Regions from separate parts of the Arthrobacter sp. MYb221 genome, predicted to be linked through region 2. Evidence: predicted binding sites of a transcription regulator. Region 2 holds the regulator's gene; the other holds the start of a gene.
What was found. The regulator HrcA, encoded in region 2, represses chaperone genes, less so after heat shock. The targets are predictions, from matches to a motif close to TTNGCACTCGNNNNNNNCGAGTGCNAA.
Positions count from the first base shown of each region.

Region 1: the regulator HrcA is predicted to act here: its motif matches at 6,164-6,190, upstream of groL (chaperonin GroEL).

Region 1 is NZ_PCPW01000009.1:8,904-16,736, forward strand. Features, by position in the region: gene CQ015_RS11880 (hypothetical protein) at 1-189, shown strand, start outside; gene CQ015_RS18750 (GNAT family N-acetyltransferase) at 191-757, opposite strand; tRNA gene CQ015_RS11885 (tRNA-Val) at 1,161-1,237, shown strand; gene CQ015_RS11890 (LLM class flavin-dependent oxidoreductase) at 1,314-2,369, opposite strand; gene CQ015_RS11895 (threonine/serine exporter ThrE family protein) at 2,568-4,238, shown strand; gene CQ015_RS11900 (uracil-DNA glycosylase) at 4,235-5,008, opposite strand; gene CQ015_RS11905 (DUF3263 domain-containing protein) at 5,163-5,453, shown strand; gene CQ015_RS11910 (LytR C-terminal domain-containing protein) at 5,499-6,101, shown strand; gene groL (chaperonin GroEL) at 6,391-7,833, shown strand, end outside.
Region 2 is NZ_PCPW01000001.1:134,743-142,575, forward strand. Features, by position in the region: gene lepA (translation elongation factor 4) at 1-1,300, shown strand, start outside; gene hemW (radical SAM family heme chaperone HemW) at 1,301-2,530, shown strand; gene CQ015_RS00670 (DUF4870 domain-containing protein) at 2,548-2,949, opposite strand; gene CQ015_RS00675 (DUF3097 domain-containing protein) at 3,041-3,910, opposite strand; gene hrcA (heat-inducible transcriptional repressor HrcA) at 4,036-5,049, shown strand; gene dnaJ (molecular chaperone DnaJ) at 5,101-6,225, shown strand; gene CQ015_RS00690 (16S rRNA (uracil(1498)-N(3))-methyltransferase) at 6,228-7,001, shown strand; gene CQ015_RS00695 (GerMN domain-containing protein) at 7,083-7,833, opposite strand, start outside.

The DNA of each region.
Region 1 (7,833 bases), on a different contig from region 2:
GTCAAGGCGGTGCACCACCCGGTGCCCGAAGATGTCGGCACCGCTCAGTTCCTAAATGCCATGGTTGACTCGGTGTTGAAAGTTACTCCGATCGACTTGCATGAGTCGGCGCGCGCTCGCCGAGCCGGTGAGGTCGTGCCAGTGCCAGGGCATGAGCTCGTCGATGAGCTACAAGAAGCGCTCTTTTAGCTCATCTGGTTGTGTGAACTTGTGGCGAATGCCAAGAGCTCGGCAAAGGTCGAACCGAGTGGCCAGCCAGTGTGCTGGAGGCGATGTCACGCTGCGGTGGGGGAGACAACCAATCCGATGCGAGAGCAGTGGCGCGATAAATGTACTTGGTCCGCCCGTCGGATTCGAAAGTTCGTTCGCGTTCCCATCGCTCGGAGCGTTCGTAGGCTGCCCAGGAGCTGGGATTTGCCGAATCGATGACGGTGATGGGTATGCAGCCTGCCTGCACCACATACTCCAGGCGTAGGTCTGTCACTTGCTGGCGTATGCCTTGGCGCCGATATTCCGGGCGGACCGCCATGCAACCTAATTCAAGCGCGCCCATGGCGCTAGTTGGAGCCAGCACCGCGTCGTGCACGACTCCGGCTGCGACCAGAACACCTGAGTCACGGACGCTGACCACACAACGTGCGCGGTCAATTTTTTGATTCCATCGATCATCAATTTCCGGATACAAAGTCGCCATCTCGGTGCGTGCGGCACCAGCAGGAGCTGTTGATGACAGGGCATAGCGAAGGGTAGGGCGCACTGGGAACCGTCCTAAATGCTAAGACGAACGAACTATCTGGCTATTGCTGTTGTGTGGGACGCAGAGCAATGGGTTTCGTTGGCCTTCAGGGGACCGCAGCCGGTGGCTTACGGCAACGTCCTTGCAGGGCCCAGTATGAGCTCGAGGAACTAAAAAAATTATGCATTCAATCTCTGCTCGTTAGCAAGAGAAAATAGGGGCAATAAAGTGAAATCTAGATAAACGAAAGGCACTATTATTTTAGGTCTGCCGTAGTCGGCTTTTCTCTTGAGCTCCTGCCCTAGGACGGTGGCGTGATGGGCGACGTAGCCGCTAGCTGTGGGGCAGCTGGCGCCGATTTTGCGGCCAAGGCAAAGACCGCTAAGATCGTTTAGGTGCTTGACCGGGAGGTTGACGCAAAGATGGATCTTTAGCTCAGTTGGTTAGAGCGTTCGCCTCACACGCGAAAGGTCGCTGGTTCGAGTCCAGTAAGATCCACCAAATAAAGAGAAAACCACCGCCGGCGGTGGTTTTCTCTTTATTTAACTGCTTTTAGTGGATCGCGCGTAGCCGGTGGTTATTTGGCGAGTAACTCGTGAACCAGCGGTTTGACTTCGTTGCCAAGCAGCTCGATGCTCTCGAGCATGGTCTCGTGTGGCAAAGAGCCTGCCGAATATTTGATGTCTACTCGACTTAGTCCGAGGCTTCTGGTGACCTTCGCCATCTTGGTGGCGACGGTCTGCGGACTACCGGCCATCATGGAACCTTCAGGCCCCATAGCGGCCTCCAAGCGCATTTTGCTAACCGGCGGCCAACCGCGTTCGGCGCCCAAGCGATTCATGGTGCGCTGATAGTGCGGCCACAACAGTTCGAGAGCTTCCGCATCGGTCGGTGCAACCAATCCGTGGAAGTGCGCACCCACCTTTTGAGGTTGCTTGCCCAGCTCTTTCAACGCGCGGTGGTAAAGCTGAACTAGCTGCTCGAAGGCTGATGGCTGGCCGCCAATGATTGCGAGAAAGAGTGGAAGGCCGTGGCGAGCGGCGCGAAGTACCGACTGCGGGCTGCCGCCGACGCCCACCCAAGTGGTGAGCGCATCGTTTTCCAATAGCGGGTACAGCTGTTGGCTGTTCAAAGCGCCGCGGTGTTCTCCAGACCAGGTCACGGGCTCTCCGGATCGGACCTTAGCCAGGAGATCGAGTTTTTCTTCGAAGAGAGACTCATAGTCCTCGAGGTTGAGCCCAAACAACGGGAAGGACTCGATGAAGGATCCGCGTCCGGCGATAATTTCGGCACGTCCCTGCGCGATGGCATCGAGCGTTGCGAAGCGCTCGTACACCCGAACCGGGTCATCGCTGGAGAGCACCGTTACCGCGGTACCGAGGCGGATCTTGTCGGTGACTTGCGCCAGCGCCGCGAGAATTATTTCCGGCGACGATACAGCATAATCGTCTCGGTGATGTTCACCGACGCCGAAGAAATCAAGGCCAACTTCTTCGGCCTTCTGCCCTTCGACGATGACGTTGCGAATAACCTGAGCGTGCGATAACTGCTTGCCCTGCTGGTCTTCGGAGAGATCCCCGAAAGTTTCAACACCAATTTCAGGCCGGAGGCTTGTTTGACCGATGGAACTCACAATGATCCTCTTCTCTTAGATTTCCATGCAATTGCATCTAAGTGGGTAACCAGTCCACCGATAAATTTATTTCCGACAGCAAAAATGCCAGATGTGTTCAGGGATACTCGGCCTATTTTGATTCCATTCTCCCGCTTTACTTGCCGTGGTTGTATCGTGAGGATGACGAATAGAACAAGAGCCTAGGGGGAGTGATTCGTGGCGCAGCAAGACCATGGTGAGAAGCACGCGGATTCGAAAAATCCAGGAGAAGATCCTTCGCCATTGGCCGGGTCGCTACCTCGTATTTCGACGAGTGAAATCAACATGGGGCACCTTCCCGAGACGGCGTCTTTTGAGACGACCATGGCCTCCGAGCTACCGCTAAATACCGCGGTAAGTGCGAGCGTTGCGTCAGCGGACGTGGCGGATATCGAGTCGCGTACCGGCCAGGTCTACACCTCTGATGACGGCATTACACTGATGCCTACACGGGCCAACCCGGTGGCTCGCCGTTTGCTGGCAAAAATGTGGATCTCGGATACGCCGCCGACTGAGGCGCTGAAGGTCGTTGACCGATTGCGCGGCACCCCCTACGCGAACCCTAGGGTCAACGTCGATCAAGATGCTTCGGCGCGGCGAACCATGGAGTTTGCGCTGGACCTTGGCGAAACGCTGATTCGCTATGGGGCTGGTGCTTTGGAAGTGGAAACCAGCATCATCGCGGTGACCGCAGCCCTAGGGCTTAGCCACCTAGACGTGGATATCACCAATCAATCGTTGCACCTGAACTACAGCCCGCCAGAAGCTGAGAGCTACTCTATCCTGCGCGTGGTGCGTTCGTACACTACGAACTACGCGGGCATGGTGATGGTGCACGAGCTGGTTTCGGACATCATCGCTGGCGGTGTTTCGCGGACCGAATCTGCCAAGCGGCTTAAAAGGATCACACGGAAGCCGAAGCCTTTCCCGCGTTGGTTCGTTGCGGTTGGCCAATCGGTTTTCGCCGCCGCCTTCGTCCTGTTCATCGGCGGTTCATGGCTCGGTGCACTCGTCGCGATGGCTTCGTCCTGGCTGATCTCGCAGATAGGCCGGTATGGATCCCGATGGCGGGTCCCAGAGTTCTTCACCGTGGCGACCTCGACTTTTACCGTCACCGGAATAGCCTTGCTTAGCCATCAGGTCCACGCACCATTGGATCCGGCGTTGGTAGTCTCTGGTGGCATCTTGCTTCTGCTGCCTTCTGGCAGATTTGTTTCGGCGCTGCAAGACGCAATCAATGGCTTCCCGGTCACCGCGGTCGGACGTCTATTTTCCGCTGGGTTGACCTATACGGCAATACTTTCCGGGATCTCCGCGGCGTTGGTGGTTTCATCCGTATTGGGCGGGGACAAGGTGGATGTCCATAAAATCGTCGCCACCGATTATCCGACATGGATGCTGATCGCCTTGGTAGCAGTCGCCATTCTGGCCGGTTCGGTCACCGAGCAGACCGCACAGCGCTTGTTGCTGCCTACCGCGTTGATCGCGGTCGGCGGCTATCTGGTGCTGCTCTTGGCGGAGCAGGTCGGGCTTGGCGCTCGGGCAACGCCAGCGGTGGTGTCCACGGCCATTGGCTTCGCTGCGCGCTTCCTGGCGGACAAGCTGAATTCACCTCAGCTGGTGATCGCAGCCCCCGCGGTCATGTTCATGCTGCCTGGCCTGATGATCTTCCGGGCCATGTACGGCATCGTTTTCGAGGTGGATGAAATGTTCGCCGGCCTGGTGGAAATGTTCAACGCGTTTGCAATCATGCTGTCCATCGCCGGTGGTGTGGTCTTCGGCGACACACTGTGCCGTCCGCTGACCTCCAACGCACGGCGCGAACGCCGACGCATCCGCCGCCGCTAGCCGGCCGGCAGTTTCCATTCAATAGGCGCCTGGCCGATTTCGGCCAGGCGCCTATTGATTTGCGAAAAATGCTTTGACCCAAAGAATCCACGTGAAGCGGACAACGGGGAAGGATGAGCGCTGCGAAGCTGGGGCATATTGTTCATCAGGGTACCAAGCTTCTGTGCGTGGGCACCCCACAGAACAGCCACCACCGGCACCTTGCGGGCATTGAGCGTAGCGATAATCGCTTCAACTACCGGTGCCCAGCCAAGCTTCTGGTGACTGCCGGCGTTAGACGCAGTCACAGAGAGAACCTGATTGAGCAGCATGACCCCTTGCTCATGCCAGGCGCCGAGGTCTGGATGCCCAGCTTCGGGCACGCCAAGATCTACGAACAGCTCCTTGTAAATGTTGCGCAAGCTACGCGGCAGGGGGCGCACGTTCTTCGCTGCGGCGAAGGCCAAGCCATTCGCCTGTCCGGGCGTCGGATAGGGGTCTTGACCCATGATCAGGACTTTGATCTCGGCTACGGGTAGCGATAGTGCGCGCAACATCACCTCTGGGGCCGGGAGTATCTGCTCGCCAGCCTGTGAGCGTGCCGCCAACTTACGTGCGATTTCCTGCAACACGCCATCGAGCGGTTCCAAAGTGGAAACCCAATCCGCGGCGATAAACCCGCGACTTGCCAGCGATTTTGCACCAAAGAAGAAGGGGAAGTCTTCGGTGGAATATGCCGGCGGCGCGGTAGGCTCGGGAGCGTCGAAAAGGGCGGGCTGCTCGTTGTTCATGGCAATCATTCTGCCGGTTTTCCGGCGCGGTTGTGCCGCGTTACACGGCACGGCGTTGGTTGATTGGTTAGAATATCGGTGGTGTGTCCACCACGCGTGGATAAATATGCATGAATAAACCCGACTTTTCGAAGTTCTAGGATGAGGTGAACGTATGGCTGGCAATGAGGTTTTAGTGGATTTCGTGATGAACCCCGATTCCGAGCTGGATGAGCGTTCGCAACAGATCTTGAACATGGAGAAGCTGTGGTGGAAGTATGCCGGAGCCAAGGAACAAGCTATTACCAAGCAGTTCTCTATCTCGCCGACAAACTACTATCAGCTACTCAACCAGCTGATCGACACGGATGCGGCGATGGCCTATGACCCAATGCTGGTAAAGCGGTTGCGTAGACTTCGATCTACTAAGCGTCGTGTGAGCGGTACCGTCGGCGGGGAACGCTAAGTTCATAGCCGGCCTCGGCCAGCCAGACCTCGAGCAAGGACAAGAATGACCAACTACCCACGTGACGAATTCGATCGCGTTCCGGAGTTTAGTACCCGCGTTGGGTCGCATCATGCCCACGGCTGGGCGCAGTCTGCCGCCGCCAAGGGCAAGGACAGCAAGCTTCGTTGGGTAGTTCTGTCCGCGATTGCGGTGTTGTTGATTGGTGGTGCCGGATTCTTCTTTGGTCCAGGCGTTGCCGATCGTCTAGCAGGGTCCGAACCGAGGCAAACCTCGGCACCGGCGGAGAGCGAAGGCTCTTCTGACCAAAGCGAAGCCGCATCCGAAAGCGCAACTCCGTCTAGCACCATCGATGACGCTGACGTGTTGTACGGACAACTCATCGGCGTGTACAACGGCGCAAGTATTGCAGGAGCTGCAGGGGCAGGCGAAGAATTGCTTGCCGAGGCTGATTTCACGAATATCGTGACGGATAATTGGACCCGAGACGCCGAGACCTCGACGGTGTATTACATGTCCGAGGCCTACCGGACCACCGCGGAAAAAGCCGCCGAAGTCTTGAACATCGATGAGGTTCTGCAGACCCGGAACATCCCCAACCGAGTTTCGGTCGTCCTTGGCGCTGACGATACGTTGAACTCGAAGTAATAATTAGCTTCGCTCACAGCCGATCAGCTTGCACTCGCCATGCGAGAGTGCCAATATTTGTATTAGCACTCATGCGTTACGACTGCTAATGCCGATCGGTTGTTCGTTTTAGAATCGAACCCTTTCGTCTCGGCGGTTGCTCAACGCACGGAGCGTGAAGAATACCTCAGATAGCGAGAGCTAATCCGAATTGTCGGCCCGATGCCGGCAACGGTGTGCTCGTCCGTCGCGGGCGCTGTCTGTCGGTTGCATTTTCGCAAAATCGTCCCCGAAAGGACCGAAAGCCACTATGGCCAAGATGATTGCATTTGACGAGGAAGCACGCCGCGGACTTGAGCGCGGCCTGAACATTCTGGCGGACGCCGTTAAGGTGACCTTGGGCCCACGCGGCCGCAACGTTGTTTTGGAGAAGAAGTGGGGCGCACCCACTATCACCAACGACGGTGTGTCCATCGCCAAGGAAATCGAGCTCGAGGATCCATACGAGAAGATCGGTGCCGAGCTCGTCAAGGAAGTTGCCAAGAAGACTGACGACGTCGCCGGTGACGGTACCACCACCGCTACCGTGCTCGCTCAGGCTCTGGTCAAGGAAGGCCTGCGCAACGTTGCTGCCGGCGCCGACCCAATCGCGCTACGCCGCGGCATCGACAAGGCTGTAGAAGCCGTCACCGCCGAGCTGTTCACCGCTGCTAAGAAGATCGAATCCAAGGAGCAGATCGCTGCTACCGCTTCGATCTCCGCTGGCGATCCAGAAATCGGCGCACTGATCGCCGAAGCACTGGACAAGGTTGGCGAGCAGGGCGTTATCACCGTAGAAGAGTCCAACACCTTCGGCCTTGAGCTGGAGCTGGCCGAGGGCATGCGCTTCGACAAGGGCTACATTTCCGCATACTTCGTCACCGACGCTGAGCGTCAGGAGACCGTGCTGGAAGACCCTTACATCCTGATCGTCAACTCGAAGATCTCCTCGGTCAAGGATATGGTTTCCTTGCTGGAGAAGGTCATGCAGTCGAACAAGTCGCTGCTGATCATCGCCGAAGACGTAGAGGGCGAAGCACTGGCCACCCTGATCCTGAACAAGATCCGTGGCCTGTTCAAGTCTGTAGCCGTCAAGGCTCCAGGCTTCGGCGATCGTCGCAAGGCAATGCTGACCGACATCGCACTGCTGACCGGTGGCCAGGTTGTTTCCGAGGAAATCGGCCTGTCGTTGGACACCGTTGGCCTCGAAGTTCTGGGTACCGCCCGCAAGGTCGTTATCACCAAGGACGAGACCACCATCGTTGAAGGCGGCGGCGACGCCGACGCTATCGAGGGCCGCAAGGCGCAGATCGCAGCCGAAATCAAGAACACCGATTCGGACTACGACCGCGAGAAGCTGCAGGAGCGCCACGCAAAGCTTTCCGGTGGTGTCGCTGTGCTGAAGGCCGGCGCCGCAACCGAGGTGGAGCTCAAGGAGCGCAAGCACCGCATCGAAGATGCTGTGCGTAACGCTAAGGCAGCTGTTGAAGAGGGCATCGTCGCCGGTGGTGGCGTGGCTCTGATTCAGGCAGGCGCCGCAGCATTCGCCAAGCTTGAGTTGGAAGGCGACGAAGCCACCGGCGCGAACATTGTTCGTGTTGGCATCGAAGCACCACTGAAGCAGATCGCACTGAACGCCGGCATGGAGCCAGGCGTAGTCGCCGACAAGGTCAAGGGCCTGCCAGCTGGCCACGGCCTGAACGCTGCCACCGGT
Region 2 (7,833 bases):
CGTTGAGGCTCTCCTGGATGAGGTCATCAAGCAGCTTCCGCCGCCCGTTGGCGTGGCCGATGCTCCTGCACGGGCCATGATCTTCGACTCCGTCTATGACACCTACCGCGGTGTGGTCACCTACGTTCGTGTCGTCGACGGCATGTTGCGTCCGCGCGAACGCGTCCAGATGATGTCCACCGGCAGCACGCACGAACTGCTCGAAATTGGCGTCTCCGCCCCTAACCCGGTTCCAAGCAAGGGACTGGGCGTGGGTGAGGTCGGCTACCTGATCACCGGTGTGAAGGATGTACGCCAGTCCAAGGTCGGAGACACTGTCACCAATAGCCTGAAGCCTGCCGCTGAGTCCCTCGGCGGATACGAAGATCCGAAGCCTATGGTGTTCTCGGGACTTTACCCGATGGACGGTACTGATTACCCGGCGCTGCGCGATGCTTTGGATAAGCTTCAGCTCAACGACGCCGCCCTGGTGTACGAGCCGGAGACTTCCGTCGCTTTGGGCTTCGGATTCCGCGTTGGCTTCTTGGGGCTCTTGCACCTGGAAATCACCCGTGAGCGTTTGGAGGCCGAGTTCAACCTCGACCTGATTTCTACCGCGCCGAACGTGGTCTATGAGGTCATGGGCGAAGACAAGCAGTTGACCACCGTGACCAACCCCTCGGAGTTCCCCGAAGGCAAGATCCTCGAGGTTCACGAACCACTGGTCTCGGCAACTATTCTCGCTCCATCCGAATTCATCGGATCGGTCATGGAATTGTGCCAGGGACGTCGCGGCACCTTGCGCGGTATGGATTACCTCAGCGAAGAACGCGTAGAAATGCGCTACACGCTGCCGCTGGCCGAGATCGTTTTCGATTTCTTCGACCATCTGAAGTCACGTACGCGTGGTTACGCATCCTTGGACTGGAAGGCCGACGGAAGCCAGATTGCAGACCTGGTCAAGGTCGATATTCTTCTGCAGGGGGAGCAGGTGGACGCGTTTAGCGCGATCACCCACCGCGACAAGGCGTACTCATACGGCGTGATGATGACCGGCAAGCTGCGTGAACTGATTCCACGCCAGCAGTTCGAGGTGCCGATTCAGGCTGCCATCGGTTCGCGCATCATCGCCCGCGAGTCCATTCGCGCCATCCGCAAGGATGTGCTGGCCAAGTGCTATGGCGGCGATATCAGCCGCAAGCGCAAGCTGCTGGAAAAGCAGAAGGCCGGTAAGAAGCGAATGAAGATGGTCGGCCGCGTGGAGGTTCCCCAGGAAGCCTTCATCGCCGCGTTGTCCACCGGCGAAGAGAAAAAGAAGTAAATGCCCTCAGTTTTGCCTGATGGCGATCCGGCTCCGGCCGATGGTCTGCTCCCCGCATTGTGTTCACACAATGCGCAGGAGCGGACCATGTCCTTTTATGTACATATTCCGTTCTGCACGGTGCGCTGCGGATACTGCGACTTCAACACCTACACCGCAAAGGAACTTGGTTCCGGGGCGAGCCAAGCCAGCTATGCGGCCACCGTCAGCCAGGAAATCAGCTTCGCTCGGCAAGTGATGGACAAATCTGGCTTGCCGCATCGTGAAATCGAGACCGTGTTCTTCGGTGGCGGCACCCCGACCCTACTGCCAGCCAGCGACCTGGTGTCGGTTTTGGCACGCATCAACAGCGAATTCGGGCTGAAGCCCGGCGCCGAGGTCACTACCGAGGCGAACCCGGATTCGGTGACCCGTGAAAGCCTGCAAGAGCTCAAGGACGGCGGGTTCACCCGCGTGTCCTTTGGCATGCAGTCGGCGGTGCCACATGTGCTGGCGGTGCTGGAGCGAACCCACGATCCCAAGGGCGTGCCGCAGGTGGTCCGCTGGGCTCGCGAAGTGGGTCTCCAGGTGAGCGTCGATCTGATCTATGGGACTCCGGGGGAGTCCTTGGAGGATTGGCGCACCAGCGTGGAAGCGGCTTTGAGCTATGAACCGGATCACATTTCGGCCTACGCGCTGATTATTGAAGAGGGCACCAAGCTTGCGGCGCAGATTCGCCGCGGACAGGTACCGAACATCGACGATGACGATCATGCCGAAAAGTATCAGCTGGCCGATGAAATGTTCGCGGCCGCGGGCTTCCGCTGGTATGAAGTTAGCAACTGGGCCAAGGGCGAAGGGCATGCTTGCCGGCATAACGTTGCCTACTGGCAAGGCGGAGACTGGTGGGGCGCCGGACCGGGTGCCCATTCGCATGTTGGTGGCCTGCGCTGGTGGAATGTGAAGCATCCTTCGGCCTACCAGCAGCGGATCGACGGCGGGATTTCCCCGGGCCACGGCCGCGAGTTCCCCGATGCCGAGGCAGTCAAACTGGAGCGCACGATGCTGCTGACCCGGTTGGGCAGCGGCATGCCGATCGCCGAATTGGATGAGCATGGCCGTCGGGCAGTTGCCGGACTCATTGCCGACGAGCTGATCGAACCGCAGTCGGCCTTTGCCGGAACGATCGTGTTAACGCAACGAGGTCGGCTCCTGGCCGACCTTGTAGTGCGGGAACTGTTGGACTTCTAAAGTTTCAGCAAGGATTGTTACTTCATTAGCCGCAGGTTGAATGCGTAGCGGTATGGGCGTCCCTTGTTAGCCTGGATGGCTGCACGGGCGCCCATCAGCGTCATATAGACCCAAAGCGCCACGGTGGCTACCGCGAACGCCCAGCCAAACCCGGGAACCAGGGTGAGCACGTTCAGCACGATGGCCAAAATGGTCAGCGGAAACGTGAAGTTGAAGGCTTCTTTCGACTCCTGCGAGGTAAAAGGTCCACGGTCGCGGTACACGGCGAAGATGATGGCCGCGGGAATGCATCCCAGTACCGCGCCGAAATGCGACATCATGGCCCATTGGCGATCCTCGGAAGGAGTCAAGGGCAAAGCCGAGACCTTGGAACCTTCGAAACGTGAATTTTCCGGCGGTACGGTCTTGCGTGCAGTCACGTGGCGCTTCCTTGTTTAGCAGTGGGTGGTCGATCTGATTCTATCGAGGATCTAGCGACGCAGAGTACAACCCGCCCTAAAAATCCAACTATTAGTCAATCGTTAGGAAACCGTAATCTTCGCTGGTTAGAAAATCGATGAGCTCCTCGACCTTACCCAGCAGCTGCGGTTCAAGCTGTGCGTAGTGGTCAACTCGGGAAAGGATGCGCTGCCAACCCAGCCCGATGTCCTCGGCAGTTGAATGCGGCCAGCCGAACGCGCGTAATATTCCGGTTTTCCAATCCGTTCCACGGGGGATCACCGGCCACTTCTCAATATTAAGTGCTGCCGGTTTCACCGCCTGCCACACGTCGACATACGGATGACCAAGAATCAGGACATGATTCGCCGCACCGGGAACCGCCATCGCTTCCTTCACGATACGTTCTTCCTTGGTGCCCGCAATCAGGTGGTCAACCAAGATCCCCAGACGCCGTTCGGGCGAGGGATTGAAAGCGCGAATGGCGCCGGCAAGATCGTCGACGCCATGCAGAGGCTCAACGACGATGCCTTCCACGCGCAGGTCATGGCCCCAGACTTTCTCCACTAGTTCGGCATCGTGCTTGCCTTCGACCCAGATCCGGCTGGCGCGTGCCTCGCGGGCCTTCAAACCGGTGACCGCCCGGGAACCGGAAGCTGAAACCATGGTCTTTGGCGCCAATGCCTTGGCTTGTGGCTCAACGATCTCCACCGGCTCGCCTTCGAGCAGGAAGCCGAAGCCCGCTTGGAAAGAGCGGGTCTTGCCCCGCCGGTCTTCTAAAACGATCACCCGCATTCCTCCGGACTTCTCGGTACGCACCACTTCGCCGACCCAACCGCTGTCCACGTCTTCGAGTAGTAGGCCCATTGATATCGGAACTTGACGCAGTTTTTTCGGTGCAGGTGCACTGAGGTCGTGGGCTCCCCAGGAGTAATTGGTCACGTACTGCCTTTCGCTGTGATCGAATACGCTCGAAATCCAATGCTAGCAACCGATGTAGGTATTAGACTTGGCACTTGATAGGTTAGAGTGCCAAATCCTTGCCGGAGTTCATAGGAGGTGTTGACGTGAGCGAGTTTCGACGTCTGGACGTTTTACGCGCCATTGTGGAGGACTACGTCCAGTCGCATGAACCGGTAGGTTCAAAGGCTTTGCTTGATCGGCATAACCTGGGAGTTTCTGCTGCCACGATTCGCAATGATATGGCCTTGCTGGAAGAGGAGGGGCTCATCGCTGCCCCGCACACCTCCTCGGGGAGAATACCCACGGAAAAGGGCTATCGCCGATTCGTTGACCAAATCGGCGAGCTTAAGCCGTTGTCTCGGGCGGAGCGCGAGGCCATCAACAAAATCTTGGATAATTCCCAGGATTTAGATGAGGTCTTGCATAGCACCGTGCGCTTGCTGGCACGTTTGACGAATCAGGTGGCGTTGATCCAGGTGCCGCACTATGACACCGCATCGCTGCGCAATCTGGACCTAGTCGGACTTGGCTCATCCCAGGTATTGATGGTCATGATTGCCTCCAATGGCACCGTCGACCAGCGGATGATCGGCACTTCCAGGGCGTATAGCGACGACGAACTGCAGGGTATGAAGCAAGGCGTGCTCAAGGCCTTTGGCGGTCGGCAGTTGGCAGATCTCGTAGGTTCGCTGGCCACCGAATCAATTCCGCTCCAGCTTCTGGAAGATACGCTGTTCATGACGGTGCTCGGTTCCTTGCAGGAGATGGCACGTGCGGCCAACACCCAGCGCATCGTGATGGCGGGGACCGCGAACCTTGCCCGTTCGGTGGGAGATTTCCCGCTGACGCTCACCCCGGTGCTCGAAGCGCTTGAAGAGCAGGTGGTGCTGCTGAAGCTGTTCTCCGAGTTGGAAGCGGACTCTCGGGGCGTGGCGGTAGCCATTGGCACCGAGCACCATTACGGGCAGCTTTCCGACGCAACGGTCATCGCGACAACCTATGGCTCGGACACCAGGAACAAGCTTGGAGTGCTCGGTCCGACGCGGATGAATTATCCAACCTCCATGTCTTCGGTCCGGGCGGTTGCCCGTTACCTGTCAAAGATTTTGACGAACTAGTTTCGTCAGCAACAACGTTTTATATTTTTACGAAAGGACACGGCGAATATCGTGAGCTCGCATTACGAGACGCTGGGTGTTGCCCAGGACGCGACCCCGCAGGAAATCAAGAGCGCCTACCGCAAGCTGGCGCGCAAGCTGCACCCCGATGTCAACCCAGGCGAGGGGGCAGCCGAGCAGTTCAAGCTCGTCACACGAGCCTATGAAGTCCTTTCCGACGAAAAGAAGCGCGCCAACTTCGACGCCACCGGCGACCTGAACGGCAACGGCCAGCAGGGATTCGGCGGCGGAGGCCAGAACTTCGGTGGCTTCGGCGACATCTTCGAACAGTTCTTCGGCGGCGGGCAAGCCCAAGGGCCGGCCTCGCGCACGCAGGCCGGCCGCGACGCGCTGATCACCATCACCATCGATTTGGTCGACGCGGTCAAGGGCACCGTATACCCGCTCGAGATGGAAACGGCCGTCACCTGCAAGGTCTGTGAAGGCTCTTGCTGCCGGCCCGGCACCAGCCCGGTTACCTGCGAAACCTGCCGCGGTGCGGGCCAGATCCAGCGTCCGGTGCGTTCCTTCCTCGGCCAGATGATGACCGTGGAAACTTGCCCGGCCTGCCGTGGCTTTGGCACGACCATTCCGGATCCATGCAATGAATGCAATGGCGAGGGACGCGTGCGCGAGCACGTCTCGAAGTCGCTGAACATTCCGGCCGGTGTCGACGCCGGCACTCGTATCCAGCTGCGCGGACAGGGCGAAGCCGGTCCCGGCGGCGGCCCGAACGGAAACCTCTTCGTCGAAATCGACGTACGCCGCCACAAGGTCTTCGAACGCGCGCAGACCGACTTGCACGCGAAGATGGCCATCCCAATGACCGGCGCCGCCCTCGGTTGCGAGCTGAAGCTGGAAACCTTCGATGGTGAACAGCAGATCACCGTGGAATCGGGCGCCCAGGACGGGGACACCATCACTCTGCCAGGGCTGGGTGTGCCGCGCCTGCGCGGTGGCAAGCGTGGCGACATCGTGGTGCACCTGCAGGTGGAGACTCCGACGAAGCTGGACGCCGCACAGCGTGAGCTGCTCGAGCAGCTGGCGGCATTGCGTGGCGAAGAGATGACCGCCGGCCGCGTCGAACAGTCCGGTGGAATGTTCTCGCGACTGCGTGACAAGTTGAACCAACGCTGAGCATGAGCAATCACAGCTTCGTGATCGACGCTCAGCAAGCAGCTGAGGCCATGGTGGGGGACAGTTTGGAGCTCACCGGGCCCGAGGCCCACCATGCGGTTGCGGTCAAGCGTGTGGCTCCCGGCGAAGAGCTGGACTTGCTCGACGGCACCGGGCTCCGGTTGCGAGTCAAGGTCAGTGCCGCGGCCAAGGACCTGCTCAGCGTGACCGTGGTGGAACGCATCGAAGAAGCGCCGCCGGTCCACCCGGTCGGCCTAGTGCAGGCGCTGGCCAAGGGCGACCGGGATCTACAGGCCGTGGAATCGGCGGTGGAACTGGGAATTTTCACGGTCCGCCCCTGGCAGGCCGATCGATCGATTGTGCGTTGGAATGGGCCGAAGACCGAAAAGGCCTTAGCTAAATGGCGTTCGCAGGTGCGTTCGGCACAGAAGCAGTCACGCCGCGCCTTCGAACCAAGGGTCTTGGAACCGCTCGGGTCCAAGGCTCTGGCCGGACAGATCGCGCAGCTTGCTGCCCAGGGCGAGCTGGTTCTGATCCTGCATGAATCAGCTAAATGCTCGGTGGCCGAGGAAACCCGGTCGTGGCTCGATTCGGCCCCGGCACATGCGGGGGTGACGTTGGTAGTGGGCCCCGAAGGCGGGATCAGCGACGCGGAGCTCGATCAGTTTGTCGGCGCTGGAGCCAAGGCCGCGCTCTTAGGCGAGCACGTGCTACGCGCTTCGACGGCCGGGCCGGCAGCCCTCGTTCTGGTTCGGCATCTGCTCGGAGAACTGTAGCCGCCGAAAGGTTCAGAAATTAAGAAGTTCCGCAGGCCGACGGCCTGCGGAACTTTTTAATTGGTAGCGAATATTCGCAGCCTATTTAATGGTGAACTCGCTGGATACCGAGGCGATCTTTTCTTCTGATCCGGATTCCCTGCCCCAGAAGGTGAGTTTGTAGGCGCCTACGCTCAGCTGCTTGGTGAAATCAAAGGAGCCATCGGGATTGACCGTATCTTCCGGGATTGGCTCCTCGGCGGTGAGCACGGTGAGCTTTCCCGACTTGTCCTTGCTCTCCAAGCTGTAATAGATACCGTCGCTGAACTTCGAGGCGCGAGCATTGAACTGGATCTGACCGGCCTTGCGGGTCGACCCGTATTGCGGATCGATAATCCAAATCGGGGCCATGAATGTGGCATCGCGGTCGTAGGAGTCCGCCAGTCGCAAGTCGCCGAAGACCGTGGCGTTGGCCCGGCCGTCAACCAGAATTCTCACTTTCGGTGGCAGCGAGCCAACGAGGAGGCCTGCATTGGACGCGGCGGCGGTGGCGGTGAACACCAGCTGCTGAATTGTGCGTTCGGAAAGGCCACGATCAAGCTTTGCACCGAAGACCTTCTCCGGTAGGTCCAGGGTGATCACATTGTCCTGGTTCATGGACACGCCAACTTCACCCGAAGGCTTCAGATGCGTGTACCACTCGGCATTGGCCGGCTTTTCGTTGAGCAGGTAGGAGATTGAATCGCCGATCGGCTCGCCAGTGGCGTTTTTTGTGGCGTACTCGCGGTAGAGGAAAACCCCGAGGTCCATATTTTCAAGCCAGTAGATCGGGAGCCTGTCGATCGGGGAATGG